Regions from separate parts of the Promicromonospora sp. NPDC052451 genome, predicted to be linked through region 2. Evidence: riboswitches for the same ligand, from Rfam matches in the RefSeq annotation. Region 2 holds a riboswitch; each other region holds the start of a gene.

Region 1 (10,351 bases), on a different contig from region 2:
TCGGTCACGGCCTGGGCGTGGGCGGCGGCGAACGCTCCGGCGAGGCGTTCCTCGGCGCGGCGTAGCCGCATGGTCACCGCGTGCGGGCGGACGCCCAGGCCGGTGGCGATGTCGGTGACGGCTTTGTCGTGCACGTGGCGGTCGAACAGGATCTGGCGGTCGTCGTCGGCCAGGTCGGCCAGGGCGGTGCGGAGCATGCCGGCGTCGGCCTGGCGTTCGGCGTCGAGCTCGGCGCCGTCGGCGGGGGGTGTCAGGCCGTCGAGGGTGTCGTCCTCCACGAGGGTGGTGCGGCCTTGCTCGCGGGTCATGGAGATGGCTTCGTTGACCGCGGCGCGTCGCCAGTAGGGGGCGGGGTCGGTGATGGTGCCGCCGGTGGAGACGATGCGGATCATCTTCTCCAGGGCGCGGCTGGTGGCCTCCTCGGCATCGATCCCGGGTACCCGGGCTGCTACCGAACGCACGACGTTACGACGATGCACGACCCAGTCGTCGATGCGGAGATCACCGGTTGTCGTCACGCGGCCTTGCCCCCCTCTGCGCATAGTGTCCCGTTTTGACTCGTTGGCCAATGATGGCACCGTGGCTCCGGTTTCGCACATGTCGCCGGGATCTTCCGGTGTGGTACTCGATCGTTCCATCGGTGCTCATCTCCGCCTCGTCGAGAACGCCGTCGAGACCGCGTCGAGGCCCTGCGGCCCGGACGTCGCGTGAATCACCGCGAGCGCGACCTCGCAGGTGGCGGCGATGAGGTCGCTCGCTCCCCACGCGTCGGCGAGGCGGTACAGCTTGACGGCATCGCCCTCGGCGTAGGCGCGCAGGTATTGGGCGCCCAGACGAACGAGTTCGGGGTGCTCGGTGTGTTCCATGCAGCCCAGACGCGTGAGCCGCCCGGATGTCACAGCACTTGAGGAAATTTCTTCGATTGATCCTCTGGTGTCCGATTAGCACCCCTCGGTTCGCCTGATCAGGTGCCTCGGGCAGCCGTTCACCGTGCGCCAGGTGCCGTTGTCCGGTAGGCCTGTGAGCCAGGCCACATGAAAATGCATCGAGAAGTGCTGTGACTTCCGGGACGTGCGCGCGTCAGAGCTGTGACGCGGACGAAGTTCGGACCTCGCTGGGGGCGGGCCGAGCTCCGGCGCGTCGGGCGGGAGCCGTGGTTCGGAGTGCGCTGGGGGCACGCCGAGCCACGTGCTCCCGCTCACCGGCGCGAGCGCCGGTTCGGACCTCGCTGGCGGCGGACCGAACCGGCGCTCGTTCCTCGACCGGTTCCTCGGCCGGGCGGACGCTCTTTACCCGCCGCGTCCGGCCCACGTATCGTGCTGTCATGCGCACCGCACGCTCGCTCCTTACCTAGCCGCACCGGACAGCCCTCGATCGGGCACACCCGGTGCGGCCGCCCCTCCTCGTGAGGGGCTTTTTCGTGCCCGGACCCGATCGACGCACCGGAGAGCGAGAACGATGAGCGAGACCCTGGGCTTCGCGGCGGCTGACGACGGCGCCCGCCCCCGCCGCTACCTGCTGACGATGTTCCCGTACCCCTCGGGCGACCTGCACATGGGTCACGCCGAGGTGTTCGCGATCACCGATGTCCTGGCCCGCCACTGGCGCGCCAAGGGCTTCGACGTGCTCAACCCCGTGGGCTGGGACTCGTTCGGCCTGCCGGCCGAGAACGCCGCGATCCGCCGGGGCGAGCACCCGGCCGTCTTCACCGAGGCGAACATCGCCACCCAGGCGGCGTCGATCCGGCGCTACGGCGTCTCGTTCGACTGGACCCGGCGGCTGCACACGCACGAGCCGGCGTACTACCGGTGGACGCAGTGGCTGTTCGCCCGCCTGTACGAGCGTGGCCTGGCCTACCGGGCCGAGGCGGAGGTGAACTGGTGCCCGGGCGACCGCACGGTCCTGGCCAACGAGCAGGTGGTCGACGGGATGTGCGAGCGCTGCGGCGCCGCGGTGGTGGCGCGCAGCCTGACGCAGTGGTTCTTCCGCACCACCGCCTACGCGGACCGGCTGCTGGACGACATGACCCTGCTGGAGGACGGCTGGCCCGCGCACGTGCTGACCATGCAGCGGAACTGGATCGTCCGGAAGCACGGTGCCGACGGGCCGACCTACCGTCTGCACGACTGGCTGGTCTCACGGCAGCGCTACTGGGGTGCGCCCGTCCCGGTGGTGCACTGCCCGGACTGCGGCGAGGTGCTGGTGCCCGACGACCAGCTCCCCGTCGAGCTGCCCCACCTGGAGGGCGGCGAGCTGGTGCCCGGGGACGTCTCGCCCCTGGCCGGCGCGCGGGACTGGGTACGGACCACGTGCCCGCGCTGCGGCGGCCCGGCCGAGCGGGACACCGACACCATGGACACGTTCGTGGACTCGTCCTGGTACTTCCTGCGCTACCTGTCGCCCGGGTACGACGCCGGGCCGTTCCGCCCCGAGGACGCCGCTCGCTGGATGCCCGCCGCGCTGTACGTGGGCGGCGTCGAGCACGCCACCATGCACCTGCTGTACGCGCGGTTCGTCACCAAGGTCCTGTACGACATGGGCCTGGTGCCGTCGCCCGAGCCGTATGCCCGCCTGCTGAACCAGGGGCAGGTGATCAACCACGGCCGGGCGATGAGCAAGTCGCTGGGCAACGGCGTGGACCTGGCGGCCGAGCTGGACCGGTACGGGGTGGACGCCGTCCGGCTGGCGATCCTGTTCGCCGGACCGCCGGAGGACGACGTCGACTGGGCGGACGTGTCGCCCGACGCGATGCGGAGGTTCCTGGCCCGGGTGCAGCGGCTGGCGGACGCCGGCCCGCCCGCAGCGGTCGACGCCCGTGGGGCCGCGCCGTCGCACCTGCGACGGGCCGTGCACCGCGCCGTGCACGACGTCGACGAGCTGGTCGAGGCAGGCCGGCTCAACGTCGCCGTCGCGCGGCTGATGGAGCTGGTGGGCCAGGTGCGCCGGGGGCCGGTCGCCGGGCCGGAGCGCGACGAGGCGGTCGCCGCGGTCGCCGTCCTGCTGAGCCTGTTCGCGCCGCACGCGGCGCAGGAGCTGTGGGAACGACTGGGCCGCACGACGCCGGTCGCGGCGCAGCCGTGGCCGGAGGTCGACCCGGCGCTGCTGGTGGTGTCCGAGGTCGAGGCGGTGGTCCAGGTGGACGGGAGGGTGCGCGACCGGCTGACCGTGGCCGCCGACGTGACGGCCGAGGACCTGGAGCGGGCCGTGCTGGGCCGGCCGGCCGTGGTCCGGGCCCTGGGGGACCGGGTGGTGCGACGGGTCGTGGTGCGACCGCCGCACCTGGTCAACGTGGTGCGGGGGTAGCGGCGTCGCCGTCCTCGTCGAGCCGCGCGCGGACGGCGCGCAGCTCGGCGAGGATCTCGCGGTTCTGTGCCGCGAGGGCGTCCAGGCGCTCGTCCTTCTGCAGGTCGTCCTCGCGCTCCTCCTCCGACATCTCCTCCATGCCGTTGACGATCACGGCGATGAAGAGGTTCAGCACCGCGAAGCTGACCACCAGGATGTAGAGCACGAAGAAGATCCACGCTGACGGGTGGGTCTCCATCACGACGCGTGCGATGTCGGGCCAGGCCTCACCGGTCATGGCCTGGAACAGCGTGAAGAGCGTGGTCCAGAGGTTGCCGAAGTACTCCGGCGCGGCCTCGCCGAACAGCCCGGTCGCGATGACGGCGGACACGTACATCACCAGCACGAGCAGCGCCCCGACGGCGCCCATGCCCGGCACCGCCCGCAGCATGCCGTCGACCACGCGCCGCAGCGCCGGCACGGCCGTGACCACTCGCAGCACCCGCAGCACCCGCAGGGCACGCAGCGCGGACAGCGACTCGGTGGCCGGCAGCAGCGCGACGCCGACCACGACGAGGTCGAACACGTTCCACGGGTCGCGGAAGAACCGCCGTCCCGTGGCGACCAGCCGCAGCGCCAGCTCGACCACGAAGAACGCGAGCATGGCGTGGTCGATCCCGCGCAGCACCTCGAACGCCGTGCCGGTCACCATCGTCTCGGCGCCGAGCACCAGGGCGTTGGCCAGGATCACGCCGAGCACCAGCCGGGTGAACCACCGCTGCTCGAGGAACGCCCTGAGCGCGTCCCGCCAGGTCCGCCGCCCGGCCGACGCGCTGATCTCCCGGTTCATCCGTCGTCATCTCCTCGTGTGCCCGGAGCCCCCTGCCCCGGCCTTGCCCGCCGCGTGCCCGGCCGAACTATAGCCGCTGACGTATCGCGACCTGGTGCGCGTAATGTCCCGATATAGACCTGATTCGGCGGGTCCGGTGGCAAGTCGGCGGGATCAGTGCTGAGGTAGTCGCACGTAAGCCATACCACTCTGGAGGAAAACGCCATGGGCTTCTGGGCCTTTCTCATCCTCGGCCTGATCGCGGGCGTCATCGCCCGAATCATCCTCCCGGGCAAGCAGCCGGGCGGTTTCTGGGTCACGCTGCTGCTCGGCGTGCTCGGCGCCATGCTGGGCGGCTGGCTCGGTGGGCTCATCTTCAACATCAGCTTCGACGCGTTCTGGTCGTGGCAGAGCTGGCTGTTCTCGGTGATCGGCGCGATCATCGTGATCCTGATCGTCCAGGCGATCTTCGGTCGGCGTCAGAACGCTTGATCGCAGGACTTCGCACCGCGACGCACCGCGGCCGCGCCGGCACCGTCGTCCTCCTGGCGACGCTGATCGGCGCGGCCGCCGTCGCATGCACGTCCGGCGGCCCCGGGCCGTCGTCCACCCGGGGCCCTGTACCCGACGACGTGGTCGGGCACCTCGGCGTCGCGGTGGCGCAGGGGCGTGAGCAGTACGCGACGCGGGAGATCCGGCTCGAGGTCACCAACGACTCCGACGAGACCCTGACGCTGCTGTCCGGGGCGTTGCGTGCCGACGGCTTCGGGCCGTCCCACCCCACGAAGGAGGGGCGCACGCTGGTGCTGCGTCCCGGGACGACGCGCGCCGTCTACGTCGGGCTGGGCGAGGCGCGCTGCACGGATCCGGCGAGCACGCCCGCGCCGGCCGGCTCACCGCGGCCGGAGCCGTCCCCCACGGCAAGCAGGACGCCGTCCGCCACGATCACGCTCGCCCTCGGCGAGGGGGACGACGCGGGACCGCCCACCGAGGTCGTCGTCGACGACGTGGGCGACCCCGTGGGCCACCTGGCGCGCAACCACGAGGCGGACTGCGCGGTGGCCGCCGTGGCGGCGGGCGTGCGCCTCGCCGTCGACGACGAGGTGCGCGTCGAGACCCGTGACGGGGAGCTGACCGCCCTGGTCACCCTCCGGATCGAGCCGGTCGACGGCGGTCCCGCGGTCACCGTCGACCGGATCGCGGGCACCACCCTGATGAGCAACCCCGACCCGGCGGACGGCGCCTCCGGCTGGGTGGGACGCGACCTGGCGGGGCAGCGGTCGGGCGCCGTCGTGCTCGCCGTCGTCCCCGCGCGCTGCGACGTGCACGCCGTGGCCGAGGACAAGCGCGGCACGTTCCTTCCCGTGTCGGCCAGCGTCGACGGCGTCCCGCAGCGCACGGTCTACGTGCCGATGCCGGACGCCGCGCGCTCCGCCTTCTACGACTTCGTCGGGGAGCACTGCGCCTGGCCCGGATGAGCCGGCCCGCCGGTGTGGCGGTGCGGGAACGCGTGAGGCGCCGCCTCCGGCACCGGGCGGGGACCCGGTACGGAGGCGGCGCCTCACGAGCGGTGCGTCAGACGACGCGGATGAAGGTCGGGCTGTTCTGCCACATCTCGGTGTAGCGGACCGGCATGCCGGCGGCCCAGGCCTCGATGATCATGCCGTCGCCCGCGTAGAGGGCCACGTGTCCGGGCGTCCAGACGATGTCGCCGGGCTCCGGGTAGGTGACCTGGTAGCCGGAGCCGAGCAGCGCGCCGGACTGGTGCGGCAGCGAGACGCCGAGCTGCGCGTACACGTACTGGATGAGGCCCGAGCAGTCGAAGCCCGCGGACGGCGAGGCGCCGCCCAGGACGTACGTGATGCCCAGGTAGTTGAAGGCGATGTTGACGGCCTGCGTGCCGACCGGGACCGGGTCCGGCGCGTCGACGGAGACGACGGCGGGGCCCTCGCCCTTCTCGCCGTCGGCACCCAGGGCTTCCATCTCGATCGGCATCTTCGCGTCGGCCGGGACGGTCACGGTGGGGGCTGCGGCCACGGCCTGCTTGGCCACGGCGGTGAGGGACTGCAGGTCGGTCGAGTTCAGCTTGGCCGTCTTGACGTCCGTCTTCAGGTCCATCGCGGGCGCCGCGTGCGCGGTGGTGGCGATGGTCGAGATGAGGACGCCGCCGGCGGCGGCGGCGATGGCGCCACGGCGGGCAACGGTGCCGGCATTCTCGGTGGCGGTACGAGCGAGGATGGTCAGCGGTGTCTGAGCGGGCCGGCTGTCACGATGCCGGCCGCGGGTGGAGTTCGTCACCTAAGGTCTCCTGTACCGCCTGCGAGGTCAGCTGTCGGATTCGGGTGAGGAGTGCACACCCGGCCGCACGGCTACTGGGGGGTTTCCGTCCGGCTTCACCCCGAGGGCGACGATGGTGCTGTCGCCCGGAAGTGGGTCCCCCGCTCCTGTCTCGACGTCTGGTCATGAGCCGGTGACAGGATTCGGCGCCCGGCTCACGGCTCCACCGATGCGGTGGAGCAGAAGTCAAAGTACACACGTTCACCGAAAAAGTCACGATCGGGTTACGCATTACGGTCTGACCCAACGAAGGCGCAGATTTACGCCGTTTCGGTCTTCCTGCGTTATGACCGACATCACATAGATCCGCTACGGTTCGGCGGCATGGGCGACAGCGAGCATCGGATCTCCGCCTGGTGGGTCGTTCCCCTCAGCGCACTCGCCTGGTGGGCCGGAGGTTTCCTGCCGTGGATCGTGCAGGTCTCCTACCAGGTCACAGGCCTGGCCGAGGGTGTGGCGCCCGGGCCGGCCGGCTTTCTGCCGCTTCCGTTCGAGGGCGACGACGGCGTGGTCGGCCTGGTCGTCATGGCCCTGATGGGCGGGCTCCTCGCGGGTGTCACCGCGCGTGTCCCGGCGTCCGCCGGCGCGGGTGCGGGCGCCGCGATCACCGGCACCCTGCTCGCCATGGGGGCCGCGGGCAGCGCCTCCTGGTGGCTCGTCACCCGCGAGGGCCTGCCCGACGACGACGCACCGCTCGGGATGCTCGTCGTCACCGGCGTGGCCGGTGTCGTGGGCCTCGGTGCGGGGCTGCCGGCAGGGCTCGGTCCCGGCCCCCTGCGCGGCCTCGCCCTGGCGCTGCCGGTGGTGCTCCTCGACGCGTGGGTGTGGGGCTTCGTCCCGGGCCATCCGGTGTCGCCGGTGGGCACGTGGTGGATCCTGGCCGTGGCGCTGGGAGTCGCGTTCGGTCTCGCCGTGGACAGCCGTCCCATCGAGCTGCTGGGGTGGCTGCCCACCGCCGGTGCCGTCTGGGTGCTGCAGGCGGCCGGGCCGGCCCTCCTGGCCGTGCAGGAGAACATCTGGCCGGGCTCGCCGCTGACCGAGGACCCGCTGCTGGCCGTGCGCATCGTCTGGCGTGAGATCGCACCGGCGGCGATCGACTCCGAGGGGCACCAGCTCGGCGCCTGGGTGGTCGCCCTGCTGCTGGGGGCGGCCGTCGCGGCACTGAGGCTGTCCCGGGAGGCGTCGGACGAGGCCGAGCTCACGGAGGCCTGGGCCTGACGTCGACGCCGCGGCGGTCCCGGCCGCTACTGATTGCGATTGGGTAAATTTCACCCGCGGTGCCCGAACTGCCCTGTTCTATCCCGGTCTGCTGGCCCTAGGTTTGCCCCAGTTCAGGGGCAAACCAGTCCCTGTGCGAACAATGGGGGCATACATGAACAGGAAGTCACTCGTCGGCGCCGCCACCTCCGCGGCACTGGCCGTGGCGGCGCTGGTCGCCATGGCGCCGGGTGCGCAGGCCGCCACCAACGACCCGTTGCGGGACAAGCAGTGGGGCCTGGACCAGATCAACGCGGAGGCCGCCTGGCCCGTCTCCACCGGCAAGGGCGCGGTGGTGGCGGTGGTCGACACCGGGGTCGACCTCAGGCAGCCCGACCTTGCCGGGCAGCTCCTGCCCGGCGCCACCTTCACCGGCTGCGCCGACGTCCGCCCCTGCGGGAACGGGGACTACCGGGGACCGGACGGGAAGAACGACGGGGACGAGCACGGGACGCACGTGGCGGGCATCGTCGCCGCCGCGGCGAACAACGGGATCGGCGTCGCCGGCGTGGCGCCGGGCGCCAAGGTCCTCCCGGTCAAGGTGCTCGAGGCGGGTTCCGGCTCGTCCCAGGACATCGCGGACGGCATCCGCTGGGCCGCGGACCACGGCGCCGACGTCATCAACCTCTCGCTGGGCACCGCGCCGGGCGGGCAGCTGCTGACGATCCTGGGCGTCGACACCCTGATGCGCGACGCCATCGCGTACGCGCGCCAGCAGGGTGCGCTCACGGTGGCGGCGGCCGGCAACTCGTCGACCCCGCTCTGCAGCGACCCCGCGTTCACCAGCGTCGCACTCTGCGTCGGGGCCACGGACTCGGCCCGTGTGCACTCCTACTACTCGGAGCTCCCGATCAAGCTCGACCTGAAGAGCGTCTCGGCCCCGGGTGGCTCGGGCGGTCTCACGGGATGCGACGGCGACGTGTGGTCGACGGTGCCGGTGGGCACGGGGTCGAGCACGTGCGGTGCGGGCAGCTACGACTCGTACGCGGGCACGTCGATGGCGACGCCGCACGTGGCGGGTGTCGCGGCGCTGCTGTACGGCCAGGGCCGGAGCATGCACGAGGTCGAGAGCGCCATCCTGTACACCTCGCGCGACCCGCTCCTGGGGCTGGTCGGTGTGTGGACGCCGCTGTACGGCTACGGCATCGTCGATGCGGCGGCCGCCGTCGCGTACTGACGCGCACCGGTCGTGTCAGACGCCCAGGTCCCGCGCGGGACCTGGGCGTCTGACATCACCGGGGGGTCGGTCAGTAGGGGCGGATGTAGACCGCGTAGTCCTGCCACTGGGCGGTGTGGCGCACGGGGGTGCCGTAGTTGGCGGCCTCGACCACCATGCCGTCGCCCGCGTAGAGCGAGACGTGGCCCTGGGTCCACACGATGTCGCCGGGGATGGGTGAGGCGACCTGGTAGCCCGCCGAGACCATCGAGGACGAGGAGTGCGGCAGCTCGACGCCGAGCTGCGCGTACACGTACTTGATCAGGCCGGAGCAGTCGAACCCGGAGGAGGGCGACTCGCCGCCGTACGTGTAGGCGATGCCGATGTACTGCAGGGCGATCGCGACGGCCTGGGCGCCGATGGAGCCGTCGGACGCGTAGTCCGGCGTGGCCGGCTCGGCCTCCTGGGCCACGGCCTCCGCCTCCGGCTCGGAGTACGCGGCGGTCTCCACGACGGGCTCGGGCTCGGGCTCCGGGGCGGGCGTGACCTTGACGGCCTTGCTCTCGATCCGCAGCTTCGCGTCGGTCGCGACCTGCACCGCGGGTGCCGTCGCGATCTCCGTCTTGTCGACGCTCGCGAGGCGGTGGGAACCGTCTCCCACGACGGCGTGTGCGCTGGGTGCGAGGGCCGTCGCGAGAAGTCCGGACGATGCCGCGATCAGCGCGCCCGAGCGGGCGGCCGTACGGGTCACGGTCATCAGGGGAGTGCTAGGAGCGTGAACGGCGCGGTGTCGACCGCGTCGGACGGTGGTACTCACCGAAGTTCTCCAAGTCGCCGGTTTCGCGGACCCGTACCGGTCTGGGGAATGGGGACCGCGGCTGCGCCTCCGGTGGCGCAACGGATCCGACGCTACATACGGGTCCCCACCTTGTCTCGATCAGATAACGGTTGTTGTGAAGTATCGAGCTGTCCGAAACGCGCGTAACTTTTCGCCTCAATGCCTTTTCGCAGTTCAAGGGTCATTCTTGGTGGCGAAATGGCGTTCTGGGAGGCGTACGGAAACACCGGAGGAAATGATGTGACACGCCGGTAGCGCGCGGTGTGTCAGTCCTTTTCGCGGACTATGCGCTCCGACTCGGCCACCAGGCCGGCCAGCTCCGTGTCCACCAGCTCGCGCATCCGGGAGCCGAGGGCGAGGTTGGTCAGCCCGGCGAGCATCCCGCTCTGGGCGACCACGAGCGTCACCTCGCACGTCTCGCAGTCCTCGCCCGGCACCGGGGCGATCAGGTGGGCCGCGCCCGTGCGCACCCCGGGCGTGCTGCTCGACCAGGAGAAGCCGCGGCCCTCGGTGAGGCCGTCCACCTCCCACGTCGCGCGGGGCAGGCCGGGCTGCTCGATCTCGACCCGGGAGCCCACGGCCAGCCGGGTCCCGTCGAGGATCGACACGCGCGTCATGGACCGCGTCCAGGCGGGCATGCGCTCGACGTCGG
Region 2 (10,351 bases):
AGGACCGGTACCCGGTGCTCACGGAGAGGTTCGAGATCGACCTCTCCATGCTCGACGAGGAGGACCGTGCGAAGCTCCTGACGATCGCCCAGCGGTCGATCGACAAGGCATGCACCGTCGGCCGTACGCTCAAGGCCGGCGCCCAGATCCCGGACGCGATCTTCGAGCAGCCGACGGAGGGCTGACATGGCCGACGAGAAAGTGACCGCCTCAGGACCGAACGGGCAGGCCGTACCGGGTGACGCCATCGTCAAGCCGGACGAGTTGGTCGAGGTGACCCCGGCGGACTGGGTCAGGTACAAGCCGGACAGCCCGCTCGACTACCTGGTCGACCGGGCGGTCACGATCCCGTCGGCGACCATCCACAAGCATGTGGACAAGGTGCGGGCCAGGAACCCCGACGCCACCCCGGCCCAGATCGTCAAGCTCCTGGAGAAGGAGTACCTGCGCGTCATCCAGACCACGGGCGGTGCCGTCGGCGCGGCCGCGGCCATCCCCGCGGTCGGCACCGCGGCGGGCATCGCCCTGTCCACGAGCGACATCGCGACGTTCTTCGCCTCGTCGGCGGCCTTCTCGCTCGCGGTGGCGGACGTGCACGGCATCGACGTCCAGGACGTCCCGCGCCGTCGGGCGCTGCTCCTGGCCACGGTGCTCGGCGACAAGGGCGCACAGGACGTGGAGGACGCCATCGGCGGATCGGGCGTCGCCTGGGGCAAGGTGCTGCTCACGAGCATGCCGCGCACCACGCTGCACCGCGTGAACAAGGCGCTGACGCACCGGTTCGTCCAGCGGCAGGTCGCCAAGCAGGGCAGCCTCATGCTGGGCCGCATCCTGCCGTTCGGCATCGGGGCGGTCGTGGGCGTGTTCGGGGCGCGTGCCCTCGGCCACACCGTGATCGCGCAGTCCCGGGTCGCGTTCGGCGCCCCGCCGGAGCGCTTCCCCCGGGTCATCGAGCAGAAGTAGCCCGGGCCCGGCGTCGGGCGGCCCGGTATATGCCGTTGACCGGCGCGATCGCAGGACCCGCTCTAGGCTGCGGTGCATGGCGGACACGACGCACGGCGCACTCGCTCCGACGTACCACCCCCTGCCCATCACCATCGCGCGGGCCCATGGCACCCACGTGTGGGACACGGACGGCAACGAGTTCCTCGACTTCCTGTCGGGGTACTCTGCCCTGAACTTCGGGCACCTGCACCAGGGGCTGGTCGCCGCCGCGATGTCGCAGCTGCGCCAGGTGACGCTCACGTCGCGCGCGTTCGACCACGACCGGCTCGAGGAGTTCGCGCAGCGGCTCGTCGAGGTCGTCGGACCGCTGACGACCGGCGGCGAGGACAGCCTCGTGGTGCCGATGAACACCGGCGCCGAGGCCGTGGAGACCGCGATCAAGGCGGTCCGCAAGTGGGGCTACGACGTGCGCGGCGTGCCGGAGGACCAGGCGACGATCGTGGTCGCCGACGGCAACTTCCACGGCCGCACCACCACGCTGGTCGGCCTGTCGGACGACCCGGCGTCCCGCGACGGTTTCGGCCCCTTCGCGCCCGGGTTCCGCCGGGTCCCGTTCGGCGACCTCGCCGCACTGGCCGACGCCGTGGACGACACCACGGTGGCCGTCCTGCTGGAGCCGGTGCAGGGCGAGGCCGGCGTCGTGGTGCCGCCCGACGACTACTGGCCCGGCGTGCGCGAGCTCACCGCGCAGCGGGACATCGCCCTGGTCGCCGACGAGGTCCAGTCGGGCCTGGGCCGCACCGGCACCACGCTCGCGTGCGAGCTCTGGGACGTGCGGCCGGACCTGGTCTGTCTCGGCAAGGCGCTCGGGGGCGGCATCGTGCCGGTCTCGGCGGTGGTCGGCAGGCCGGAGATCCTCGGCGTCCTGACCCCGGGCACCCACGGCTCGACGTTCGGCGGCAACCCGCTGGCCTGCGCGGTGGGCATCGCCGCGCTCGACCTGCTCTCGACCGGGCAGTACCAGGCGCGGGCCGCGGCGTCGGGCAGGGTGCTCAAGGCGCGGCTCGACGCGCTGGTGGAGCGTGGTCTCCTCACCGAGGCCCGCACGGTGGGACTGTGGGCGGGCATCGACCTGGACCCGGCCCTCGGCACCGGACGCGAGCTGTGCGAGGCGCTGCTGGAGCGCGGCGTGCTCGCGAAGGACACGCACGGCACGACGATCCGCCTGTCGCCGCCGCTGTCGATCGTGCAGCCCGAGCTGGAGATGGCGCTCGACATCCTGGAGGAGTCGCTGCTCGCGCTCCGCGAGGAACAGGGGGGCGGCGCGGCGGCGCCCGGCGCGGCCGGGGAGCCCGGGGCAGGCGACGAACCTGGGGCAGGCGAGGAGCCCGGGGCGGGCGAGGAGCCCGCCGCGGATGGCGAGGCAGAGGGCGGTGAGGCCACGCCCGAGGGTGCCGCCGGGGGCGGGACGGCCGAGGGTGCCGCCGGGGGCGGGACGGCCGGCGAGGTGTCCGCGGCCGCTTCCCAGGATGACGCGCAGCCGCAGGACACACCCGCGGACGGCGCATCGGTGGAAGAGGTACCGACGAACAAGGCATCTGCGGAGGTGGCGCCCGCAGACGAGGCGCCCGCAACAGAGGCGCCCGCAGACGAGGCCACCGATGAGGCAACCGCGGGCGAGGTCCCCGCGACAGCGGCAACCGCAGACGAAGCCTCCGACGCGCCGCCCGCCACCGAGCCCACCACCGAGCCCAGCTCTGGGCCCACCACGGAGCCCACTCCTGGGCCCACTCCTGAGCCCGGTCCCGGCCCGGCCGACGCCACCGCGACGCCCTCCGCGGCGAGCGCGCCGTCGGCCAAGACCCCGCTCGCGAAGCGGCTCCCCCGGCGGCCCCGCCCCTCCCGGCGCAAGGCCGCACCGGCCCCGGCCGAGGACGGCAAGGGCCCGGCGGCCGGCGACGCCACCGGGACCGCCGAGGGCAGTGCTCCGGCCGGCGGCACGGGTGGGCGCTCCGAACTGTCACCGACCGCCGGCTGAGCGTAGGCTCCGGGAGGTGACCACTACGACGTCGTCTCCGACAGCAACACTTCCGGCCCTGGCCGAGCTCCAGCAGGCCTACGCGGACCTTCAGGCCAAGGGCCTGAAGCTGGATCTCACGCGCGGCAAGCCGTCGGCGGAGCAGCTCGACCTCGCCGAGGCGATGCTGGCCCTGCCGGGCGTCGGCATCCACACCGACGACACGGGCACGGACACGCGCAACTACGGCGGCCTCGACGGCGGCCTCGCGATCCGCCGCATCTTCGCCGAGCTGCTCGACGTGCCGGTGGAGCAGCTCCTCGCCGGCGGCAACGCGTCGCTGACCTCGATGCACGACGTCGTCGCGTTCGCCGAGCTGTTCGGATTCCCCGAGTCCCCGAAGCCGTGGGCCCGCGAGGAGAAGGTGCGCTGGATCTGCCCGGTGCCGGGCTACGACCGGCACTTCTCGATCTGCGAGTCGCTCGGCATCGAGATGATCCCGGTGCCGATGACGGCGGACGGGCCCGACGCCGAGGCCGTGGCGGCGCTCGTCGCGGACGACCCGACGATCAAGGGCATGTGGGTGGTCCCCACGTACTCCAACCCGGACGGCGCCGTCATCACCGAGGACGTCGCCCGCGCGCTCGTCTCGATGCCCGCCGCCGCACCGGACTTCCGGATCATGTGGGACAACGCCTACGCCGTCCACCACCTGACCGACGACGAGGTGACCAGTCCGAACGCCCTCGCACTGGCCGCGGAGGCCGGCCACCCGGACCGCGTGCTCCTGTTCGCGTCCACGTCCAAGATCACGTTCGCGGGTTCGGGCGTCGCGTTCCTCGGCAGCTCGCCGGCCAACATCGCCTGGTACAAGAAGCACCTGTCGGTCGCGTCGATCGGCCCGGACAAGGTCAACCACCTGCGGCACGCCATGTTCTTCGGCTCGGCCGACGGCGTCCGCGCGCACATGCGCAAGCACCGCGAGATCCTGGCGCCCAAGTTCGAGGCGGTGGTGCAGATCCTCGCCGAGCGCCTGGGCGGGTACGGCATCGCGTCGTGGACGGAGCCGAAGGGCGGCTACTTCGTGTCGCTCGACGTCGCGCCGGGCACGGCGTCGCGCGTGGTGCAGCTCGCCAAGGAGGCCGGCATCGCGCTCACGCCGGCCGGCGCCACGCACCCGTACGGGAAGGACCCGGAGAACAAGAACGTGCGCCTCGCACCCTCGATGCCGCCGCTGGACGAGGTCCGCGCGGCGATGGACGGCGTGGCGACGTGCGTCCTCCTGGCCGCCGCGGAGGCTGCCCGGTCCTGACCCGCTCACGCGTCAGGCGCCCAGGTCACCGGAGTGACCTGGGCGCCTGACCTGTGCAGGACGTCGGAGAGGTCAGTCCTGGCAGTGCTTGTTGATCACCAGGACCGGGCACGCCGAGTGGTGCAGCACGGCCTGGCTGGTCGAGCCCAGCAGCAGCCCGCGGAACCCGCCGCGGCCGCGTGAACCCACCACGACGAGGTCCGACGCCGTCGAGAACTCCGTGAGCAGCTCGGCCCCCGTGCCGTCGAGCACGATCCGCCGGATCCGCAGCCCTGGGTTCTCCGCCTCGTACCGGTCGACCAGGACGTCCATCCCGGCGCCGACGTCCGCCAGCACCTGCTCGCGGTCGATGGACGAGGGCAGCCACGCCAGGAACCCGGTGTTGCCGACGGGCACCCCGGTCACGGCGGTCAGCTCGGCGCCCCACGCGTTGGCCTGCACGATCGCGTGCTGCAGCGCCCGCTCGGCCTGCGGCGACCCGTCCACGCCGACGACGATGCGGCGCACCTCCCGGATCTCGGCCGCCCCGGGCGCGACGCCCGTCGGCTCCGTGCCCGACGTCGGCGTTCCGGCATCGGCCGTGTTCCAGGGGACACCCCGGTTCGCCTCGGCTCGCAGCGGGACCACGACGACAGGACACTGCGCGTGGGCCGGCAGCGCCGACGACACCGTACCCAGCAGCCGTTCCGTGAAACCGCCCCGGCCGCGGGTTCCGACGACGGCGAGGCCGTAGTCCGCCGACAGCTCGACGAGCACGCCGGCCGCGTCGCCCGTGGCCACCTCCGTGGTGGCGCGGACCCCGGCGTCGGCGACGCGGGCCTCCGCCTCGGCAAGGACGGACTTCGCGCCCTCCTGGATGGTGGTGTCGTCGAGGGCCGCGTAGCCCCCGTCGAGCGACGCCGCCGTGAACGACGGCAGCGAGTAGCTGCACACGATGTGCAGCGACCAGCCCACGCGGTGCGCGTAGGCGGTGGCCCAGTCCAACGCGTGCAGGCTCGCGGCCGATCCGTCCACCCCGACCAGTACGACCTCGGATCGTGTCATCGCCCAGCCCTTTCCTCGGCAGTGCACCCTTGCACTCCCAACGCTACCGGCGGCGGCGCCCTCATGGGACGCGGTACCAGGAACCTCATACCAGAGCGCCCGCCCGCACACCCCGGCACGGGGCGGCGGACGGGCGCTCTGTACGACCCGCGGGGGTCAGCCCATGCGGACGAACGTCGGGTTCGACTGCCAGATCGGGCGGAAGTCGACCACGGTGCCCGGCTTGGAGGCGTCGATCATGGTGTTGCCGCCGGCGTAGATGGAGACGTGGCCCGGGGTCCACATCAGGTCGCCCGGCTGCGCCTCGGAGGCCGGCACGATGGTGCCGTAGCCCGGCTGCGAGGACGACGAGTGCGGCAGCGAGATGCCGAGCTGGCCGTAGACGTACTGGGTGAAGCCGGAGCAGTCGAAGCCGCTCGGGCTGGCGCCGCCGGAGACGTACGGGACGCCGATGTAGCGGCTGGCGATGGAGATCACGGAGTTGCCGATGGCCGACGCCGGGACGTCGACCGACGCGGTGGCGGTCTCCGCCGCCTCTGCTGCTGCCTCCGCGGCCTCGGCGGCGGCTGCCTCGGCGGCCTCGGCCGCCTCCTCGGCGGCGAGCTCCGCCTGGTACTCCTCGTTGTCGGCCGCCGAGATCACGGAGACCGCGGACTTCTCGACGGTCAGCTCGGCGTCCGGCGCGACGGTCACCACGGGGGCGTTGGACAGCGCCTCCCGAGCCTGCGTCGTCAGCGCGTTCAGGTCGACCGAGTTCATCTTCGCGTGGCCGGTCTCCATCGGAGCGGCCTGGGCGGCCATCGCGCCACCGAAGGTCGAGACGAGGAGTGCGCCACCGGCGGCGGCGACCGCGGTACGGCGACCGACGGCGGCGTTCTGGGCGAGCTCGGTGAGCGGAGTCACGGGGCGTCGCGCAGCCCGATGGCGTGCGCGGGTCGTACGTGCAGTCACGTAGTACCTCTCCTTGTACGCCTTCGAGGTCAGCTGTCGGGTTCGGGTGGGAGAAATCACCCGGCCGTGCACTCCCTGAGGACTGCCCGGCTTCACCCCGAGGACGCACCCTGGCGCCCGATGGTGGGTCCCCCGCCTCTGTCATGCGGTCGTCTTGGGGCCCCGGCCGGTGACAGAGTTCGGCGTCCGTCCGAGGACTCTCGCGGATGAAGCTCCGTGTGAGCGTTCCGAACGTACCGGACCTCACACCTGATGTCACGTTCCGGCAACGAATGCCATGACGTGTCGGATCTGCGGTGCCACCTTTCCGACAAAGCGGACGGTTTGGACCGCCGCCCGCCGGTCGTCAGGCGGTGGCGACGAAGAGGTGCCGCGCCAGGTCCTCGCCGAGCTCGAGCGCGGTGTCGGCGCCGTCGACGGTCACGGTGTAGGTGCCGTCGCTGTGCTCGGCCGTGATGCGTGACCCAGGGACCAGGCCGGCGTCCGCCAGGCGTGCGAGCAGGTCGACGTCGGTCTGCAGCGGCTCGGCGATCCGGGTGAGCGACGCCGCGAGCGGCTCGCCCTTGACGCCCTTCTTCGCCGCCGCCTCGAACGCCGACGGCAGCGAGATCACACCGCTCAGGAACGGGACGTCGGTGTAGGCCTCGCCCAGCTCGGACAGCCCCGGGATCGGGTTGCCGTACGGGTCGTGGTGCGGGTGGTCGAGCAGGCCCACCAGGCGCTTCTCGACGAGGTCGCTCATGACGTGCTCCCAGCGGCAGGCCTCGACGTGCACGTGCTCCCAGTCGAGCTTGATGACGTCGGTCAGCAGGCGCTCCGCGAGGCGGTGCTTGCGCATCACGCGCATCGCCTTGTCGTGGCCCAGCTCGGTCAGCTCGAGGTGCCGGTCGCCGGTCACGATCACGAGGCCGTCACGCTCCATGCGCGCGACCGTCTGCGACACCGTGGGCCCGGAGTGCCCCAGACGCTCCGCGATGCGCGCGCGCAGAGGCGTGATGCCTTCCTCGTCGAGCTCGTAGATGGTCTTGAGATACATCTCGGTGGTGTCGATCAGATCCGTCACGTCTGCTCCCGTCGTGCGCCCAGCCGCCCCAGTCGCCCTGGACACGTACGGCCCGGGCGTCGGCCCAGGTTCTAGTCTAGTTCTGTGCCACTGACAATCCCGACACAGCTGCTGCCCGCCGACGGCCGATTCGGCTCCGGCCCGTCCAAGGTACGTCCCGGCCAGGTCGATCATCTCGTGGCGAACGCGCACGTGCTCGGTACCTCACACCGGCGTCCGCCCGTGAAGGACCTGGTGCGCCGTATCCGTGAGGGTGTCACGGAGCTGCTCGGCGCGCCCGACGGGTACGAGGTCGCGCTCGGCAACGGCGGCGCCACCGCCTTCTGGGACATCGCCACGCTGTGCCTCGTCGAGCGCAAGGCGCAGCACGCCGAGTTCGGCGAGTTCGGCGGCAAGTTCGCCAGGGCCACGTCGCGCGCGCCCTTCCTGGAGCCGTCCCAGGTCATCTCCGCCGAGCCCGGCGCGGTGGCCTACCTCGCCCCGGCGGACGACGTCGACACCTACGCGACGCCGCACAACGAGACCTCGACCGGCGCGATGGCCCCGGTGGTGCGCCCGGCCGGGCCGGACGGCGCCCTCGTGCTCACCGACGCGACGTCCGGTGCGGGCGCGCTGCCCGTGGACCTGAGCCAGACCGATGCCTATTACTTCGCGCCGCAGAAGGTCTTCGCGGCCGACGGCGGCCTGTGGCTCGCCGTCCTGTCCCCCGCGGCCGTGGAGCGTGCCGCCCGCGTCGAGGCGTCCGGGCGCTGGGTGCCGGAGTTCCTGTCCCTCACGACGGCGGTCGAGAACTCGCGGCTGGACCAGACCCTCAACACCCCCGCGGTCGCGACGCTGCTGCTCCTGGCCGACCAGGTGGAGTGGTTGCTCGACCAGGGCGGGCTGAAGTGGGCGGCGGAACGCAGCGCGACGTCGGCCGAGACCCTCTACTCCTGGGCCGAGGCGCGCGAGTGGGCCACGCCGTTCGTCACGCGCCCGGAGGAGCGGTCCACGGTGGTCGGCACCGTCGACCTGGCCGACGAGATCGACGCGGACCGGGTCATCGCGGAGCTGAGCGCCAACGGCGTCCAGGACGTGTTCGCGTACCGGAAGCTCGGGCGCAACCAGCTCCGCGTCGGGATGTACCCGGCGGTCGACCCCGCCGACGTCGCCGCCCTCACGGCGTGCGTCGACTACGTCGTCGAAACCCTCTGACCAGGGCGATCACGTCCGCAATATCCCTTCGACGGCGGGTTCCCCGTATTGTCCGGGACAACGGAACTCTGTAACGTTTCCGCAACAGAGGGAACCATTCGAGGGGCTGTTCAACACCATGCCAGTGATCGACCACTTCACATTCGGGATCGTCACGCCGTTGCTGGCGTACGCGATCTCGTGCACCGGCGCAGCGACGGGCCTCGCGTGCACGTCCCGCGCCCGAGGGGCTTCAGGCGGTGCACGCGCGGCATGGCTCGTGTTCGGCGCCATCGCCATCGGCGGTACCGGCATCTGGGTGATGCACTTCGTCGCCATGCTGGGTTTCTCCGCCTCCGGTGTGACCATCAGGTACGACGTTCCCCAGACCCTGCTGAGCGCGGCGATCGCCATCGTCGTGGTCGGTGCGGGCCTCTTCATCACGGAGCTGGGCAAGCGCCGGCTCCCGGCGATGCTCGTCGGCGGTGCCCTCGCGGGCGCCGGCGTCGCGGCCATGCACTACATGGGCATGGAGGCGATGCAGATGTCGGCGGAGGTCGTCTACAACCCCGTGTACGTCATCGCGTCGGTGATCATCGCCGTCGTCGCGGCCACCGCGGCGCTCTGGTGCACCGTCCACATCCGCGGCACGCTCGCCACGATCATCGCCACCCTGGTGATGGGCGTGGCGGTGACCGGCATGCACTACACCGGCATGGCCGGCGTGTCCGTGGTCAACCCCGTGGACAGCGTCCCCGCCGGCGCCTCCACGATGCAGCTGCTCGTGCCGCTCGTGATGGCCGTCAGCGTCGTGACGTTCCTGCTCATCCTCGGGATCGGCCTCTGGCCCACCGAGGAGGAGCTGCGCACGCAGGCCGAGTTCGAGAACCGGCTCAAGGCGCACACCGAGCAGGGGCAGCGGTACGAGAACGTGCAGCAGGAGCTGCAGCCGAGCGCCGCGCAGTTCGCGCAGACGCACCGCTCGGTCTGACCCGCCGTCGTTCTGACGACGAGGCGCCCGTCCCCTTCGTGGGGGCGGGCGCCTCGTCGTGTGACCGCACCCACGTACCGTTAGCCACGCTAATGATCTAGACTGCTGTAGATGTCGTCGAGCTCCCGCAAGCCCGGCCGGAACCCGGCCACCGTCGGGGGCGACCTGCGCGTCGCCCTCACCCGGATCTCCCGCCGCCTGCGCGCCGAACGAGGCGAGGCCGACCTCCCCGAGGGCCAGTTCGGGATCCTGACGGTGCTGCACAAGCACGGCGAGATGTCCCCCGGCTCGCTCGCCGAGCACGAACGGGTCCGGCCGCCGTCGATGACCCGGGCGGTGAACACCCTGGCCGAGCTCGGCCTCGTCGAGAAGGTGGAGCACGCGACGGACCGTCGGCAGGTGGTCGTCCGTCTCACCCCCGCGGGCGCCCGAGAGGTCGCCGAGACCCGGCGTCGCCGTGACGCCTGGCTCACGAAACAACTGTCCACCCTGACCGTAGAGGAGAGAGAGATCCTTGCGGGAGCCAGCGAGCTCCTGATCCGGATCGCCGCTCGATGAGCGCAACCTTCGCCAGCCTGAAATACCGTAACTATCGTCTCTGGTTCGCCAGCGCTCTCGTCGCCAACATCGGCACCTGGATGCAGCGCGTGGCGCAGGACTGGGTCGTCCTGACCCTCCTGACCAACAACTCCGGTGTCGCCGTCGGCATCGTCACCGCACTGCAGTTCATCCCCCACATCTTCCTGTCCGCGTGGGCCGGGCTGCTCGCCGACCGCGTCGACCGCCGCAAGCTCCTGATGATGACGCAGGGCGGCATGGGCGTACTGGGCCTCGGGCTCGGTGCACTGGTGCTGT
Region 3 (10,351 bases), on a different contig from region 2:
CAACACCCGTGCGCGTCGCTCGCAGTGGAAGACCACCGCAGCGACCCTCACCACCTGCCCGCAGTGCCAGGGCAACAAGCTGCCGCACACCGCGTGCCCCACGTGCGGCACCTACAAGGGTCGCACCTACCGCGACGCCCTGAAGACCGTTCACGCGGGCTGACGTGGCCAAGGGCGGGACGTCGCCGGCACGGCCGGAACCTACCGCGCTGCTCGAGAAGCTCGGGGTCCATCTGGACCCCGAGCTTCTTGTGCTGGCACTGACCCACCGGTCGTTCGCGCACGAGGCCGGGGGCATCCCCACGAACGAACGCCTGGAGTTCCTGGGCGACACCGTGCTGGGGCTCGTGGTCACCGAGGCGCTCTACCGGCGTCACCCGGACCTCTCCGAGGGCGATCTGGCGCGCATGCGGGCGGCGACGGTGTCGCAGCGCGCGCTGGCCGCCGTCGCGCGCACCCTGGGCCTGGGCAAGTACGTGCTGCTCGGCAAGGGTGAGATCCGCACGCGCGGCTTCGAGAAGGACTCGATCCTGTCCGACACGGTCGAGGCCCTGATCGGTGCCACCTACCTGTCGCACGGCCTGGAGACGTCGCGCGCGCTCGTGCACCGGCTCGTGGACGCGACGCTCGACGTCGCGGCGGGCCTGGGCGCCGGGCTGGACTGGAAGACGTCGCTCCAGGAGGCGTCCGCCGAGCGCGGCCTCGGCGCACCGGAGTACGTCGCCACGTTCGAGGGACCCGAGCACGCCCGGATCTTCCACTCGACCGTCGTGATCGACGGGGTCACCTACGGCTCCGGTTCCGGGTCCGCGAAGAAGCACGCGGAGCAGGGTGCCGCCGAGGAGACCTACCGGGCGCTCCTCCAGAAGTTCCCCCTCCCGGGGTCCGGGGACACGTCCGGCAGCAAGGCGTCGGCCGCCGGTGCCTGAGCTTCCCGAGGTCGAGACCGTCCGGGACGGCCTCGACCGCCTGGTGGTCGGCGCCGTCGTGCGCGACGTCGAGGTGTTCCGCGAGTACAGCGTGCGCCGGCACGACGGCGGCCCCGGCTCGTTCCGCGACCAGCTCGTGGGCCGGCGCCTGGCGGCAGCGGTGCGCCGCGGCAAGTTCCTGTGGCTGCCGCTGGAGCTCCCCGGGCCGGGGGACCGTGCGGCCGGGCCGGGGGACCGTGCGGCCGGGCCGAGCATCCAGGCGAGCGCCCCGCCCGGCGCCGGGCGTGCGCTGCCGAACACGCTGCAGACCGCGCTGCCGGCCGCTGCACTGCTGGCGCACCTGGGCATGTCGGGTCAGCTCCTCGTGCGCGGGGCGACGACCGGCGACCCCACGCCGGGCGACGGCGCCGTGGGCCCGGACGGCGCCACACCCGCTGACGACTGGCGGCACCCGCACCTGCGCGTCCGCCTGCACCTGACCGGCGCGCCGTCCGGTGCGCGCTACCTCGACTTCGTCGACCAGCGCACGTTCGGGCACCTGAGCGTCCAGGATCTCGTGCCGGACGGAGCGGCCTCGCCCGTCGCCTCGGCTGTCGCCTCGCCCGTCGTTTCGCCCGTCGCCTCGGCTGTCGCCTCGCCCGTCGCTTCGCCCGTCGCCTCGGCTGTCGCCTCGCCCGTGGCCGCAGCGTCTGCCCTGCCCGCTGCGTCGATCACATCCGCCCCGGCCGGTCACGGTTCGGACCTCCCGCTGCTCCCGGAGCCCGTGGCGCACATCGCCCGCGACCTGCTGGACCCGAACCTCGACCTGGACAGCCTGGTCCGGCGGGTGCGCCGGCGTCGGACACAGATCAAGCGCGCGCTCCTGGACCAGACGGTCGTGTCCGGCGTGGGCAACATCTACGCCGACGAGGCGCTGTGGCGCGCACAGGTGCACTGGGCGCGTGCGACCGACCGGCTCCGGGCCGCGGACGTGCGCCGGGTGCTGGATGCTGCGGCCGAGGTGATGCGCGAGGCGCTGGCCCAGGGCGGCACGAGCTTCGACGACCTGTACGTCAACGTCAACGGGCAGTCCGGTTACTTCGACCGGTCGCTGGCCGTGTACGGCCGGGAGAACGAGGAGTGCCGCCGCTGCGGCGCGCTGATCCGCCGTGACCCGTTCATGAACCGGTCGTCGTTCACGTGCCCCGTCTGCCAGCCCCGCCCGCGCACGCCGAGATGACGCCAGAACGCGCAGAGACGGCGAGATGACGCCCGAACGCAGAGAGTGCGCTTCTACCCAGCGATTGTGCCCAGAATCATTGCCGTTTTTGGGCCTAATCGCTGGGTAGAAGCGCACCTCCTGCCACACCCGCCCGGCCGGGAGCGTCGAGCGCGCCGGACTCGGCCGGGAGTGTCGAGCGCATCCGCCCGGGCCCGCCGCCCCGAGGCCTCGGGTCCGCTCCGTCGCCGCGGGCCCGCCGACGCCACGGCCCCCGCCCCGTCACCTCGCCCCCCCGCCCTGTCGAGCCACCCCGCGCTATCGCGCCGTCACGTTGCGGATCGGGCTGCCCGCCCGCCAGGCCGTGAGCTGGTCGGCCAGGAACTGGGCCGCTCGCCGGGGGCGCCCGCCCGCCACGTGCGGGGTGAGGATCAGGTTCGGCACGTCCCACAGCGGCGAGTCCGCGGGCAGCGGCTCGGTCTCCATGACGTCCAGGGCAGCGCCGGCGAGCCGCCCGGAGCGCAGCGCGTTCTCCAGGGCGGCCTCGTCGACGGTCGCGCCCCGGCCCACGTTCACGAACCGCGCGGTCGGCGGGAGCAGGCCCAGCAGGCGGGCGTCGAGGATGTGCCGGGTGGAGGGCAGCGCCGGCAGCAGCGAGACCAGCAGGTCGGTCTCGGCGAGCTGTGCCTCCAGGCCGTCCGCGCCCACCACCGGGTACCCGGCGCGCTCACCGGCACGGGAGGCGACGCCGGTGACCTGGGCACCGAGCGCGGTCAGCAGCGGGGCGAGCCGCAGGGCGATCGAGCCGAAGCCCCAGATCGTCACCCGTGCCTCGTCGAGCGTGTACTCGCGGCCGGTGACCGGGTCGGCCTGGGCGAACGTGATCTCCTTGGCCCAGCGGTGCTCCTGCTGGGCGGCGAGCGAGACGTCGATGCGGCGCACGGTGGCCAGGATCAGGGCGAGGGCGTGCTCGGCCACGGTGTCGTCGTGCAGCGACTGGCCCGAGGAGACGACGACGTCGGGCGCGAACCCGGCGCGGAGCACGACGTCCGGCCCCGCGGTCAGGGTCTGCACCCAGCGCACGCGGGTGAGCCGGCGGGCGGCGTCGGCGACGACCTTCGGCGGGCTGGACCAGGTGACCAGCACGTCGGCGTCGGTGTGCTCCTCGGGGACCGGCTCGTTCATCGCGTAGGCGACCACGCTGTCGGGGCCGCCGGGCGCGAAGGAGGCTCCGCCGTCGGGCAGGCGGGACGGGAAGTCGAGGTCGAACGGTACGTCCGGTACGAGGATCTTCACGCCGGGGACGTTACCGGACGGGCGCGGGTGTGCACCCACCACGCGGAACGCCCGCCGGGCCGGGGGACCAGGCGGGCGTTCCGGGATTGGAGGGTCAGCCCGTCACCCGGATGTAGACCGGGTTGTTCTGCCACATCTCCGTGTAGTGCACGGGGACGCCCTCCTGCTGGGCCTCGACCACCATGCCGTCGCCCGCGTAGAGGGAGACGTGGCCCGACGTCCAGACGATGTCACCGGGCTGCGCCTCGGCGGCGGAGACCTGGTAGCCCACGGTCGCCATCGAGCTCGAGCTGTGCGGGAGGTCGATCCCGAGCTGCGCGTAGACGTACTGGATGAGCCCGGAGCAGTCGAAGCCACTGGGGGAGGCTCCGCCCCACACGTAGGGCACGCCCACGTACTCGAGCGCCAGGTTGACGGCCTGCTGGCCCAGGTCGGCGGAGCTCTCCACGGCTGCTGCCGCAGCGGCCTCCGCCTCGGCCTCCGCAGCGGCTGCGGCGGCGGCTGCTTCCGCCGCGGCGGCGGCCTCGGCCTCGGCGCGGGCCTTGGCCTCTGCCTCGGCCTTGGCGCGTGCCTCGGCCTCGGCCTTCGCCTTCGCCTCGGCGATGCCTTCCTCGGTCTCGGCGTACGGGGTCACCGACACGCGGCCGCTCTCGGCCCAGAAGTCGGCGTTCTGCGTGACCTTGACCTTGGTGACCAGGTTCTCGGCCAGGCCGGCCGGGATCGTGGTGTCGACGGTGTTGCTGACCGGCGTGGCGTTCGCGAGCGTGGCCTGGGTGTGCGACTCGGCGGGCGCGGTGTGGGCGGTCTGGGTGAAGACCGAGGCCAGCATGCCGGAGGTGACGACCGCGATGGCGCCTGTGCGGGCGGCATTCTCGGCAGCGGTCTGGGTGAGTGCGGTGAAGGGGGTGAGAGCGGGGCCCTCGGCGCGGTGCCGGCCCCGGCTGGCGGGACGGTCTGCCTGGTCGTCCGCCCAGTCGTGGGTGCGGTCGGTGAGTACGGTCACCAGTGATCTCCTCGGACGCCTACGAGGTGAGCTGTCGGGTTCGGATGGGGAGTTCGATCACCCGGCCTCGTACGAGGCTTCACCCCGAGGACACTCGCGTGCCCGGCTTACCTGGTTCCCCCGCCCCTGTCACGTCGTAGCTGCTCAGGTCCGGTGACAGGGCTCGGCGTCCGGACCTGGACCTCCCCGCTTCTGGAGAGGTGAGACCGACCGTACCGGGGTCCCTGGCAAATGTCACGATTAGGTCACATACCGTCCTGTGATGGAACTCTCTTGGCAATGAGTTCCGTGTCACCATGTCCGCCATGGTCGATCCCACCACGTCCCCGCGCCTGCACTCCCGGTACGACGCCGTCGTCGTGGGCGGCGGGCACAACGGCCTCACCGCCGCGGCGTACGCCGCTCGAAGCGGACGGTCCGTTCTCGTCCTGGAGCGTGCCGACCACGTGGGCGGCGCCGCCGTCTCGGCCCGCCCCTTCGCGGGTGTCGACGCGCGCCTGTCGCGCTACTCCTACCTGGTCTCGCTGCTGCCGCGGCGCGTGGTCACCGAGCTCGGGCTGCCGATCACGCTGCGGCGGCGGCGCTGGTCCTCCTACACGCCCGTGGCCGACGGCGGCCTCCTCGTCGACACGGGGGACGACGCCGCCACGCGGGCCTCGTTCCGGAGCCTGACCGGATCCGACGCGGACTTCGAGGCATGGGGCCGCTTCTACGCGACGACCGCCGAGGTCGCCCGCCGCCTCGCGCCGACGCTCACCGAACCCCTGCTCACACGCTCGGCCGTGCGGGACCTCGTGGTCGACGGCGTGGGCGAGGAGGCCTGGCGAGCCCTCTTCGAGGAGCCGCTCGGCGCGCTGCTGCGGCGCACCTTCGCCGACGACGTGGTCCGCGGCATCGCCGCCACCGACGGCCTCATCGGCACGTTCGCCGACGTCGACGAGGCGTCCCTGCGCCAGAACCGGTGCTTCCTGTATCACGTGATCGGCAACGGGACCGGCGACTGGGACGTGCCGGTGGGCGGCATGGGCGCCGTCTCGGGCGCCCTGCGCGATGCCGCCGTGTCCGCCGGCGCCACGATCGTCACCTCGGCGACGGTCACCGCCGTCGACCCCGGGGCCACCGGCGTGGAGGTCACCTGGACCGACGCCGACGGGCGCACCCGGGGCGTGACCGCCGGACACCTGCTCGCCGGGTGTGCGCCGGCCGAGCTCGACCGGCTCCTGGCTGCCGCCGGCCGGGGCCCGGCCGACGGGCGGGACGCGGTGGGGGCCACCACGTCCCCGGCGCACCCCGAGGGCGCGCAGCTCAAGGTGAACATGCTGCTCGACCGGCTGCCTCGCCTGCGCGACGGCGTGGACCCGGTCGCGGCGTTCAGCGGCACGCTGCACGTCAACGAGTCCCTCACCCAGCTCCAGGCGGCGTACGCGCAGGCCGCCGCAGGCCGGGTGCCCGACCTGCCGCCGAGCGAGATCTACTGCCACACGCTGTCCGACCGGTCGATCCTCGGCCCGGACCTGGCCGCGACCGAGGCGCAGACCATCACGCTGTTCGGGCTGCACATGCCCGCCCGGCTCTTCCGCGCCGATCCCGACGGGGCCCGCGAGCGGGCCCTCGCTGCCACCCTCGCCTCGCTGAACTCGGTGCTGGCCGAACCGGTCGAGGACGTCCTGGCGCACGACGCCGACGGCGCGCCCTGCCTGGAGGTGCGCACCCCGGTGGACCTGGAGGGCGACGTCGGGCTGCCCGGCGGGCACATCTTCCACCGCGACCTGGCCTGGCCGTTCGCCGAGCCCGCCGACGACGCCGGGCGGTGGGGCGTCGAGACGGAGCACCGCCGGGTGCTGCTGGCGGGTGCGGGCGCCCGGCGCGGCGGCGGGGTGAGCGGCATCCCCGGCCGGGCGGCGGCGATGGCGCTGCTGGGCGACGGCTGAGGCCGCCCACGATCACCCCGCCCACGATCACGCCGCCTACGATGAGGCGTGCAGATCCGACGCGCCGTCCCGGCCGACTCACCCGCGGTCGCCCCGCTGCTCGGCCAGCTCGGGTACCCCACGACCGCCGCTGATCTCGACGCCCGGTTCGCGCGCGTGGCCGGGAGCCCGTACGACGCGGCCTGGGTGGCCGTGGACGGCCCGTCCGGCGCGGTGGCCGGGTTCGCCGCGGGCCACGTCCGCAGTCCGTTCGAGCTCGACGCGCCCGTGGCCGAGCTGACCGCCCTCGTGGTCGACGAGACACAGCGCGGCACCGGCGCCGGGCGCGCGCTCGTGGCGACCGTCGAGGACTGGGCGATCGCCCACGGCTGTGTCCGGATCACGGTGTCCTCCGCGTTCCGGCGCGAGGGCGCGCACGCCTTCTACGAGCGGCTGGGGTATGAGCAGCGCGCGAAGAAGTTCGACAAGAGCCTGCCGGCTTCCTGATCCCCGGCGTACGACACGCCGCACCAGGCACGGCGACCATGGGTCACCGCTCCTGCGCGGCCGCCCAGCCGTACGCCGGATCCGAGACGAGCAGGTCCTCGTGGCGGCCCCGTGCGACGACGCCGGCCGGCCCCGGCGCGCCTCCGCCCGCGGCGCGACCCAGGAACAGCACCTCGTCCGCGACCGCCAGCGGGCTGAGCCGGTGGGTCGCCAGCAGCACCGCCCGGTCCGTCGCGCGGGCGTGCGCCGCGACCGCGCGGACCAGGGCGTCCGCCGTGTCGCCGTCCAGGTGCTCCGCCGGCTCGTCCACGAGCAGCACCCGGGCCGGCGCCAGGAGGGCGCGCGCCACCAGGAGCCGCCGCCGCTCCCCACCCGACACCGCGGCCGCGTCCGTGCCGACCACCGTCTCCAGGCCCCGGGGGAGCGCCGCGAGCCACGCACCCAGCCCGACGGCGTCGAGCGCAGCGCGGGCTTCCTCGGGGGTCACGTCACCCCGCGCGACCCGCAGGTTCTCCAGCACGGTGGTGTCGAACAGGTGCCCGTCCTCGGCGACGAACAGGCCCGCGCCCGACTGCCCGCCGACCGTCCCGGCCACCGGCGGGACCAGACGGGCCGCCGTCATCAGGAGGGTCGTCTTGCCGACCCCGGACGGGCCGGCCAGCGCCACCACCGACCCTGGCTCCAGCGCGAGGGACACGCCGGCCACCGCGGCGCGCGGCAGCCCGTCCGCGCCGGGCCAGCCCGCGGCGACGTCGTCGAGCACGAGCAGCCGGCGGTCGTCCTGGTCGGCGGGTGCGCCGGACGCGTCCGTGCTCACCTCCGTCCGTGACCCGCCGGCACCCGGGTCCGCGGGCAGCAGCGCGACCAGCCGGCCCGCCGCCGCCCGCGACCGGTGCAGCTGGACCGCCGCGGCGGGCAGACCCGCCGTCGCCTCGAAGACGGCCAGCGGCGTCAGCACCACGACGGTCAGCGCCTCGGGCGACAGCGTCCCGGCCAGCGCCGCCGGGATGCCGAACGCCAGCGACGCGAGCACCGCCAGACCCTGCGCCAGCGCCCCCAGCCCGGCGGCGAGCCCGGAGGTGCGGGCGCCGTCGTCCGACACGGCGGACAGGCGCGCGTCCGCGGCGTCCAGGTCGCGCAGCCGCGCGCCGAACCGGCCGGCGACGCGCAGCTGCGCCGACTGCTCCAGGAGCTCCAGGGACAGCGCGGTCACCTCGCCGCGGGCCGCCGCACCCCGCGCCTCGGTCCGGGCCGCCGCACGGGCCGCCAGCCACGGCGTCACGATCCCCGCGAGGACCAGGCACACCGCCAGCGCCGCCCCCGCGGCAGGCAGCAGCACACCCAGCAGCACCACGGAACCGAGCGACGTCACCACCGCGACCCCGGCCGGCACCAGCGCGCGCACCACGAGGTCGCCCACGTCGTCGACGTCCTGGCCGATCCGTGCCAGCAGCTCGCCACGCCGCACCGTGACCGGGCGGTCGTCGGCGGCGAGCCGCTCGTACAGGTTGGCGCGCAGGGCGGCCATGCCCCGCAGGGCGACGTCGTGCGACGCGAGGCGCTCGCAGTACCGCAGCACGCCGCGTCCGATGCCGAAGGCCCGCACGGAGACCACGGCCACCGAGAGCGTGAGCACCGGCGGCATCTGCGACGCGCGCGCCACGAGCCAGGCGGCGGCCGCGGCGAGCCCGATGGCGCAGCCCAGGGTGAGCACGCCGAGCGCGATCGCCGCGGCGACCTTGCCCGGGCGGATCTCCAGCAGCGGCAGGACGCGGCGCAGCGGATCGTTCCCCGCGCCCCGCACCGGGGAGCCGGTGCGGGGCCGGTCGCGGGTCGCCGGTGCGTTCACGGTGTCCTCCCGTCGGTCGCCGGGCGCGCGGCGGGGACGGCCGTCGCCAGCTCCGCGGTCGGCTCCGCCGCCGCGTGCACGTCGATCACCTGGTCGGCCAGGGCCAGGAGCGACGCCCGGTGCGCGACGACGAGCACGGTCCGGCCGGCGTCCCGCCAGGCCCGCACCGTGTCGAGCACGGTCTGCTCCCCGCGGGCGTCGAGGTGCGCGGTCGGCTCGTCGAGGACCACCAGCGGCCGGTCGGCGGCGTCGTCGAGCAGCGCGGACGTGAGCGCCACGCGCTGCCGCTGGCCCACGGACAGTCCCACGCCACCGAGCCCGACCCGCGTGTCCCACCCCTCGGGCAGGGTGCCGACGACGGCGTCCAGCCCCGTCCGGCGAGCGGCGTCGGCGAGCGCCCGGTCGTCGACGGGGTGCGGCAGGCCGTCCCGGACGACGTCGCGCAGCCGCCCCGGGGGGAGCGCCGGCCGCTGCGGCACCCAGGTGAGGCCGGACCACCACTCGTCGAGGTCGTCCGGGGAGAGGGCGGCGAGGTCGCGGAGCGCACCGTCGTCGTGCCCGTCCGGTACCACGCCGACCCGCCCGGCGTCGGGCGTGAGCAGGCCCAGGACGGCGAGCACCGCGGTCGACTTGCCCGACCCGCTCGGTCCGCGCAGGGCGACGACCCGGCCGCTGCCCGGCCGGCCGTCGCCCAGGGGGATCCGCGCCGACAGCCCGGCGGGCGCGACCACGCCGCGTCCGGGTGCCCGCACGGACACCCCGTCCAGCACCAGCGTGCCGCCCGCCGACCGGGAACGGCCTCGGGCGGCCGGGCGTTCCGTGACCGCCCCCGACGGATGCGGCCCGAGCAACGTGAACGCCCGGTCCACGGCCGCCATCCCGTCGACCGACGCGTGGAACTCGGCGCCCACCCGCCGCAGCGGCAGGTACACCTCGGGCGCGAGCACGAGCACCGCCAGCGCCGGCTGCAGGTCCATGGCCCCCTCGACGAGCCGCAGCCCGACGCCGACGGCGATGATCGCGACCGACAGCGTGGTCAGCAGCTCGAGCACCATCGAGGACAGGAACGCGACCCGGAGGGTGCCCATCGTGGCCTTGCGGGAGGCGTCGCCCAGGGCGCGCACGCGCTCGGCCGGGCCGGTCGACCGGCCGAAGGCGCGCAGGGTCGGCAGCCCGGCGACGAGATCGAGCACCTGGGCGCCGAGCCGCTCCACGGTGGCGAGGCGCCGCTCCGACGTCCCGGCGGTCAGGCGCCCCACCAGCACCATGAACACGGGCACGAGCGGCAGGGTCACGATCGCGATCAGCGCCGAGACCCAGTCCAGGCCCAGCACCACGACGACGAGCGCCGGGGTGAGCAGCGCCGTCAGCACGAGCTGCGGCACGTAGCGCACCAGGTACGGTTCCAGCGCGTCGAGCCCGCGCGTCGCGAGGGTGGCGACCTCGGCCTCGGGGCTGGCCCCGCCGGTGGCGGCGTCGGCCGGCTCGGCCGTGCTGTCCGCCGTCGCGCCGGCCGCGTTCCCTGCCGTGGGCCAGGCCGCCCGTGGCCCGCGCAGCGCCCACGCCTCGACCACCGCCCGCCGCAGCTCGGCGACGGTCCGGGCGGCGGCGCGCAGCGCGTAGCGCTCCTGCGCCCAGGCGACGGCGGCCCGCCCGCCG

What was found. Region 2 has a riboswitch for cyclic di-AMP ahead of ACIG47_RS11595 (C40 family peptidase). Riboswitches for the same ligand answer to the same signal wherever they lie in the genome.
Region 1: it holds a riboswitch for cyclic di-AMP, as region 2 does, so the genes downstream of both, ACIG47_RS01410 (C40 family peptidase) here and ACIG47_RS11595 (C40 family peptidase) in region 2, are expected to answer to the same signal.
Region 3: it holds a riboswitch for cyclic di-AMP, as region 2 does, so the genes downstream of both, ACIG47_RS12890 (C40 family peptidase) here and ACIG47_RS11595 (C40 family peptidase) in region 2, are expected to answer to the same signal.

The regions. Positions count from the first base shown of each region.
Region 1 is NZ_JBIUAP010000001.1:318,622-328,972, forward strand. Features, by position in the region: gene ACIG47_RS01380 (hypothetical protein) at 1-518, opposite strand, end outside; gene ACIG47_RS01385 (hypothetical protein) at 645-866, opposite strand; gene ACIG47_RS01390 (class I tRNA ligase family protein) at 1,459-3,303, shown strand; gene ACIG47_RS01395 (ion transporter) at 3,284-4,132, opposite strand; gene ACIG47_RS01400 (GlsB/YeaQ/YmgE family stress response membrane protein) at 4,337-4,603, shown strand; gene ACIG47_RS01405 (hypothetical protein) at 4,600-5,589, shown strand; gene ACIG47_RS01410 (C40 family peptidase) at 5,687-6,409, opposite strand; cyclic di-AMP (ydaO/yuaA leader) riboswitch at 6,411-6,607, opposite strand; gene ACIG47_RS01415 (hypothetical protein) at 6,773-7,666, shown strand; gene ACIG47_RS01420 (S8 family serine peptidase) at 7,821-8,882, shown strand; gene ACIG47_RS01425 (C40 family peptidase) at 8,953-9,618, opposite strand; gene ACIG47_RS01430 (SRPBCC family protein) at 9,966-10,351, opposite strand, start outside.
Region 2 is NZ_JBIUAP010000005.1:364,029-374,379, forward strand. Features, by position in the region: gene ACIG47_RS11570 (OsmC family protein) at 1-185, shown strand, start outside; gene ACIG47_RS11575 (hypothetical protein) at 187-963, shown strand; gene rocD (ornithine--oxo-acid transaminase) at 1,040-2,983, shown strand; gene ACIG47_RS11585 (aminotransferase class I/II-fold pyridoxal phosphate-dependent enzyme) at 3,000-4,274, shown strand; gene ACIG47_RS11590 (universal stress protein) at 4,347-5,318, opposite strand; gene ACIG47_RS11595 (C40 family peptidase) at 5,475-6,221, opposite strand; cyclic di-AMP (ydaO/yuaA leader) riboswitch at 6,272-6,464, opposite strand; gene ACIG47_RS11600 (iron dependent repressor, metal binding and dimerization domain protein) at 6,616-7,332, opposite strand; gene serC (phosphoserine transaminase) at 7,423-8,526, shown strand; gene ACIG47_RS11610 (MHYT domain-containing protein) at 8,645-9,496, shown strand; gene ACIG47_RS11615 (MarR family winged helix-turn-helix transcriptional regulator) at 9,608-10,054, shown strand; gene ACIG47_RS11620 (MFS transporter) at 10,051-10,351, shown strand, end outside.
Region 3 is NZ_JBIUAP010000006.1:213,918-224,268, reverse strand. Features, by position in the region: gene rpmF (50S ribosomal protein L32) at 1-163, shown strand, start outside; gene rnc (ribonuclease III) at 165-929, shown strand; gene ACIG47_RS12900 (DNA-formamidopyrimidine glycosylase family protein) at 922-2,148, shown strand; gene ACIG47_RS12895 (NAD(P)-dependent oxidoreductase) at 2,446-3,423, opposite strand; gene ACIG47_RS12890 (C40 family peptidase) at 3,518-4,426, opposite strand; cyclic di-AMP (ydaO/yuaA leader) riboswitch at 4,427-4,605, opposite strand; gene ACIG47_RS12885 (phytoene desaturase family protein) at 4,732-6,357, shown strand; gene ACIG47_RS12880 (GNAT family N-acetyltransferase) at 6,406-6,843, shown strand; gene cydC (thiol reductant ABC exporter subunit CydC) at 6,887-8,692, opposite strand; gene cydD (thiol reductant ABC exporter subunit CydD) at 8,689-10,351, opposite strand, start outside.